DNA from 2 places in the Paenibacillus sp. FSL H7-0942 genome. Region 2 is predicted to be linked to the other one. Evidence: predicted binding sites of a transcription regulator. Region 2 holds the regulator's gene; the other holds the start of a gene.
The links. The regulator CtsR, encoded in region 2, represses protease genes until heat stress. The targets are predictions, from matches to a motif close to ATGGTCAATAAAGGTCAAACA.

Region 1: clpP (ATP-dependent Clp endopeptidase proteolytic subunit ClpP) is a predicted target of CtsR. The motif match lies at 2,036-2,056, and genes of this name have one in related genera.

Annotation. Positions count from the first base shown of each region.
Region 1 covers NZ_CP150279.1:182,810-186,237, forward strand. The annotation lists gene MHI48_RS00895 (stalk domain-containing protein) at 86-1,183, shown strand; gene clpP (ATP-dependent Clp endopeptidase proteolytic subunit ClpP) at 1,351-1,947, opposite strand; tRNA gene MHI48_RS00905 (tRNA-Arg) at 2,124-2,198, opposite strand; gene MHI48_RS00910 (sugar-binding transcriptional regulator) at 2,657-3,428, shown strand, end outside.
Region 2 covers NZ_CP150279.1:6,191,385-6,194,812, reverse strand. The annotation lists gene eis (enhanced intracellular survival protein Eis) at 1-688, shown strand, start outside; gene MHI48_RS27285 (CtsR family transcriptional regulator) at 1,150-1,611, shown strand; gene MHI48_RS27280 (UvrB/UvrC motif-containing protein) at 1,643-2,167, shown strand; gene MHI48_RS27275 (protein arginine kinase) at 2,196-3,266, shown strand.

The sequences.
Region 1 (3,428 bases), 1.0 Mb from region 2:
GAGAGGTGGCGTATGAGATATGCGATCAGGTCAGGATTACATACGCAATGATCCCTAATTGTGAATTCGGAGAGGAGTTTTATATATGACATCATGGAAAAAATGGACAAGTGCATTGCTCGCAGCAGGAATTATTGTAGGTAGCGGTTCGGTGTGGCAGGACAGTTCGGTTCAGGCGGCATCGGTATCCTCGAAAGTGACAACCACAGCTGAGGTGACCCTGAAGTCGGGTGGAAAAACACTGACTCAAAAAGGACTTCTTCAAGGTGGTTCAACTTGGGTATCTCTTACGGCAGTTAAAGATGTGGCAGGTGGAACGCTGAAATATGATGCGAAAACCAAAGAGTACGCTTTGACAGCAGCCAATAACACAATGACGATCAGCCTATTGGATGGCGAGCCGAGTGTTCGAATTAACAACTATTATCCTCAAGTGGACGCAAAGCTGATCAACGGCAGATTATATATCCCATTCTCGGCAATGAGAGATTATCTGGGTGTACAGGGGAATTGGGATAGCAAAACCAAAACGTTGACACTCAGCAAAGTGAAACAAAATAACGTTAAAATTAAAGCGGCAACAGTTAATGTTACTGTAAAAAATGCTGAAGTAGATGTTCAATATCCGCAAGTGAGTGGACTTGCCAGCAAAGAAGCTGAAGCGGCGATCAACAAAGTGTTGAAAGACGAAGTGGATGCGTATGTAGCTGACTTCAAGAAACAGACATCTGAATTCGGCGGTGCAACAGCCAACCGTCCATATGCATTTGAGAGCTCCTATGTAGTGACGTACAACGAAAAAGGCGTGCTGGGACTCATTACACAACGATACGAAGATTATGCTGGCGCTCATGGTATGACGTACCGTACGGGCCACACCTTTGCACTGGACACAGGTAAGGAGCTTACGTTAGATGATGTGCTGCAAAATAACAAAACCATGCGCGAGACGTTGAGTAAAAAAGTGGGTGAACAACTGAAAGCCCGCGGTGGATACCTCGACGGTTATAAAGGGTTAAATAAAGATCAAGATTTCTATGTGACACCAACGGGTGTAGTTGTGTTCTTCCAGTTGTATGAGTATACGGCGTACGCAGAGGGATTCCCTGAAATGCCATTTACGTACAAAGAGCTTCTCCCTAAAGGCACGGAACCTTTCAATAATGTAAATGGAACCAAATAAAGAATCATTATTATGCACTCTTAAGTTTTCTTCCTTATAAAATGAAAAAAGAAGCCCCCATCATAATTATGATGAGGGCTTCTTCTCGTATAGACAACACAATTATATGTTGCTGATTACGTTAGGTGTTGATTATGTTAACGCATAGACCGTGGTCTACGTCACACTTAGATGCCTTGTGATCCTACGTTTTCGATGACTTTATCAATGATACCGTAATCGGCGGCTTCAGCAGCACTCATGAAGTAGTCACGATCTGTATCTTTCTCAATCCGCTCCAGCGGTTGACCTGAACGCTCAGAGATGATGCGGTTCAACGTATCACGCATTTTCAGGATGCGGCGAGCACGGATTTCGATGTCAGAAGCCTGACCTTGTGCACCACCAAGTGGTTGGTGAATCATAATTTCACTGTTTGGTAATGCAAAACGTTTACCTTTTGCACCGGCATTCAACAAGAATGCACCCATGGAAGCCGCCATACCTACACAGATGGTAGATACATCCGGTTTGATGAATTGCATTGTATCGTAAATCGCCATACCGGCTGTAATCGATCCGCCTGGGCTGTTGATGTATAAGTGAATGTCTTTCTCCGGATCTTCCGCAGCCAGGAACAACATCTGTGCCATAATGGCATTAGCCACTACGTCATTAACATCGCTACCAAGGAAAATAATACGATCCTTCAGCAATCTGGAGTAGATGTCGTAGGCGCGCTCACCCCGGTTGCTCTGTTCAACGACCATTGGAATAAAACTCACGTGAAAAACCTCCTTGGAATGTAAATGTTATTGGTGTTTATACTTAAACTGTTACCGTATTACCCACATAATAAACAATTCCAAACAAAAAGTCAAAGAAAGTCAAACTAACTTGCAAAAAAAAGAAACCTTTCCGGTTTCATTGGTTAAATGGGTTATGAGCTGTTAAATAAAAATGGCGCGCCCGCCAAGAATCGAACTTGGATCTCAGGCTTCGGAGGCCTACGTCATATCCATTGGACCACGGGCGCACATTAATTTGCTACCAATTTATGTAGCTTTCTAAATATATGACAGCAATAATGATTATAGCTCATGAAATATTTAATTGCAAGCAGTTCGTTGTGGTATTGGTTTGGATTAACCTAAAAATGATCATGATGAAGAAGAGTGGATAAAGAGTGCATTTAAGTAAATGCTATTAGAGGTTTTGGACATGCCGTATGAAATGTAATTCTGAGCGATATGTAGATTGAATTCATTTGTTTCTTCTATATATGGTATGTGTGAGCTAGTCCTAGATCATGGAAGTCTGGGATTGTGAAAATAGGCGCGTACAAACGCTGAATGCGTGTCGAAATAACACGTTGAAACACTTGCATGTCGCGTCAGTTTTAGGTAGAATAGACGTGGGACTTAAAAAGTTAACCCGGGACGTTTTAGGGCCACGAAAGAGAGCTTAGAACGAGAACTTGCGGGAGTGGAAAGCATGCGAACGATTTTAGAAGTACAAAAGCAGCTTCTGCCTGATCTCATGGATATCTTGAAAAAGAGGTATACGATTCTGCAACAGATCATGTTATCGGATGTGATCGGACGGAGAACGTTAGCTAATTCCATGCAGATGACCGAGCGGGTTCTGAGGGCTGAGACCGATCTGTTAAAGGCTCAGGGACTTATCGAAATTGACAGTGCAGGAATGAAGATCAGTGAGGCAGGGTATGATTTGCTGCAGCAGTTAGAGCCCGTAGCCAAAGAGCTGTTCGGATTATCCGAGCTGGAAGAGCGCATCAAGCAAGCCTACGGTCTGCAAAAGGTAGTTGTGGTTCCTGGTGATTCGGACGTTTCTCCATTTGCCAAAAGGGAACTGGGCAGAGCCGGAGCGAAGGCTCTCGGCAATATCATGAGTGACAACGACGTTGTCGCCGTTACTGGTGGTTCAACAACGGCCGAAGTCGCAGAACAACTAAATCCGCCAACATCGCTCAAAGGTGTCTGGTTCGTACCAGCACGCGGTGGACTTGGAGAAAGCCTTGAAATTCAGGCTAATACGATCGCATCCACAATGGCAAAACGGGTAGGGGCGCAATACAAACTCCTGCATGTACCGGATTTGCTCAGTGATCATGCCTATGAATCATTAATCCAGGACCCTAGTGTTCAGGAGATTCTGCAGCTGATCAGGCAATCACGGATTGTTATTCATGGAATTGGTGATGCCGTAGAGATGGCCAAAAGACGCAAACTTGCGACGGAGATTA
Region 2 (3,428 bases):
ATACAGTGCTTATGCTGAGCGTTATAACGGAACTCTGGTTCGGGATGATGCAAGGTGGGAGAATTCAGTTCTTGTTAATGGGACCAGCCAGAAGGCTGTATATTACGATGAAGCTGATGCAGCACAAGGTTATCTTTTATATGAGGTTAAGGAAAATAAATTTACCATTAAAGAGATCATCTATCTGAATGAAGAGGCTAGGCAAGGGCTGTGGACCTTTATTGCTAACCATGATTCCATGATCCAGGAAGTTACGTTGCAGGCGCCTGCCAGTGATACGCTTGCCTTCCAATTGGATAATCCACGGATTCAGCAGGAGATTGTACCTTATTTTATGGCGCGTATCGTTAGTGTAGAGCAGTTTATATCCCAGTATCCATTTGCAAGCCAGGACTCACCGGTGCAGATTGTACTTCAGGTAGAAGATGCCCACGCTCCATGGAATGAAGGGGTATGGCAATTAAACGTGGCAATGAACGGAACAGCGTCCATATGGAAAACATCGGAGCCAATTACTGATGATCAGATCATTAAGGTGGATATTCAATCCCTTACCGCGGTCCTGATGGGATATCGCAGACCAACGGAAATGGCACGAATCGGAAGAATTCACGGACCGAACACAGCAATCAAGGCTTTGGAACAAGCGATTCCTGAACGGGAAACCTATTTGCTCGATTTCTTCTGATGACTATTCCCACTGCTCCATTTAACTTGATTAGCTTATATAGAAATACGGCGTGATTGAAAGACCAATGGACTTCTCCAGCAATTTTGGGGAGGTTTTTTTGTGTCCGGGGAATATTTCGTGTAAAATCGTAAAAAATGAATAGTGACCCCACTTGGCAAAACCACAAAATATGCTATAATGGTTATAAAGTCAAAGAAAGTCAAAGTCAACTAAAGGTTTAATACTTAAGTAGCTTTCTTTCTACAATCTGATGCATGATCGCCAATATACGGGATTCATTTCATCGGAGGATCAAGGGAATATTAAAGGACCTTCGTGCTTCCTTCGCTCTCCTGTTGACACCTGTGGAAGCAAGATTCGCTGTTTCCCTGATTGGTTAAATGGGTAGAGAAGGTGTACTCTGTGGGGGCGTGTGGGTCCTTATTGACTTAACGTTTCAGACAGTGGAGGATGATTGGATGCGTAATATCTCTGATATTATCGAACGATATCTGAAGAGTATTTTGCATGAAAGTCCCGAAGGAATGGTTGAAATTCAGCGTAATGATCTGGCAGATCAATTCTCATGTGTACCTTCCCAGATCAATTATGTCATCAGCACACGTTTTACACTCGAGAAGGGATACCTGGTAGAGAGTAAACGCGGCGGTGGTGGTTATGTTCGCATACAGCGCATTGAATTACCGGCCCAATCAGCTCTGCATAATCATTTGCACCATAGTATTGGTGAAGAGATCGGGCAGACAGCTGCCGAAGGTCTGATCTATCAACTGGAAGAAGCGCGCTTCTTGAACAAGCGGGAAGCCGGGTTGATGCGAGCTGCTGTATCTAGAGAGGTTATATTGGTCAAACTTCCTTACCGGGATCAAATTCGTGCCAGAATGTTGAAGGCGATGTTAATATCTTTGCTCGGTAAATGAAAACTATCGGGGTCAAAGGAGGTACATCAATATGCTGTGCCAAGAATGCAATAAACGTCCGGCGACACTTCATTTTACGAAGATCGTAAATGGAGAGAAGACGGAATTCCATATTTGTGAGTCATGTGCCCGTGAAAAAGGGGAAATGATCCCTGGAACAGCAGGTGGGTTTTCCATTCACAACTTGTTGTCCGGATTGCTTGATTTTGATCCAGCCGGCAAAAGTGGATCGGCAGGAACACCACCTGCAAAAGCTCTTCAATGTGAAGAGTGTGGTATGACGTACGCACAATTTAGTAAGATAGGCCGGTTCGGCTGCAGTTCATGTTATAAATATTTTGACAGTCGTCTGGATCCTTTGTTCAAGCGGGTTCATGGTAATACGTCCCATGTAGGCAAAGTGCCTGCACGAGCTGGTGGTCGCATCAAGGTGAAACGGCAAATTGCTGATCTGAAGCGTGAGCTACAAGAGAGCATCGCGCAAGAGGAATTTGAAGAGGCGGCCCAGATCCGTGACCAGATCAGAGGACTTGAAAAAGGAATAGCTCAGGAGTAAAGTTTGTCATGAGTAGGAGGGATGCGTAATGCCTAATCTGCGCTTTACAGAGAAGGCGCTCAGCGACTGGATGCGCAGTGATGCGGCTGATTCCGAAATTGTCATTAGCAGCCGTGTCCGGATTGCACGCAACCTTCAGCATGTTCCGTTTCCGATGCTGGCTTCCAATGAGCAATCGGAAGAGGTGCTGAATAAGCTGAGCGAAGTACTTCAATACGATGACGTTCATGCCTTTGGGGATTTTCATACGTTGGATCTGATCGATATTGACGAACTCGACAAACGGGTGCTGGTGGAGAAACATCTCATCAGTCCAAGTCTTGCGAATGAATCCAGGAATGGTGCGGTTATTCTCAGTGAGGATGAGTCTGTCAGTATTATGATTAATGAAGAGGATCATCTTCGTATCCAGTGCCTCTATCCGGGGTTCCAGGTGAAAGAAGCCTGGGAGAAAGCTTCCGCAATAGATGATGCTTTTGAAGCGCATGTGGATTATGCTTTTGATGATCGCAGAGGATACTTAACCAGCTGTCCTACTAATGTAGGTACAGGTGTCAGAGCATCGGTTATGATGCACTTGCCTGCCCTCGTGATGACACAGCAGATAGGCCGTATTCTAACCGCAGTTTCCCAAGTGGGATTGACGGTAAGAGGAATATACGGTGAAGGTAGCGAGGCGATGGGTAACCTGTTCCAGATCTCGAACCAGATTACATTGGGACAGACCGAACAGGAAGTCATTGAGAACCTGCATGGTGTTGTGTTACAGATGATTGGTCATGAACGTACAGCCAGAGAACGGTTAATTACCGACTCCAGACTGCGGATTACGGATCGTGTCATGCGTTCTTATGGCATATTGTCTCATGCAGCTATTGTTGATTCCAAGGAAGCTGCACAGCGCTTATCGGATGTACGCCTTGGCGTGGATCTCGGATTGTTGGATGGACTGTCCATTACGGTAATGAATGAGTTGAATGTCATGACACAGCCGGGATTTTTGCAGAAAACATTCGGGGAAGATATGCGCACAGATGAGCGTGACATATACCGTGCTCAGTTGATTCGTGATACGATCAATGCAGCGAAGCAGTCCTAGTAGCCTGATATAGTATTGAATTATGGTTTCATGCCGCATTGCGGCTTTTATATAATAAGGCATGTACAAATGCCGAATGACTTTATTCGCAGCATGGCTGCAAACAAAAATGATATGAAGAATACGACGGTTATTTCATTATATGACCCTCGTTTTATCCAA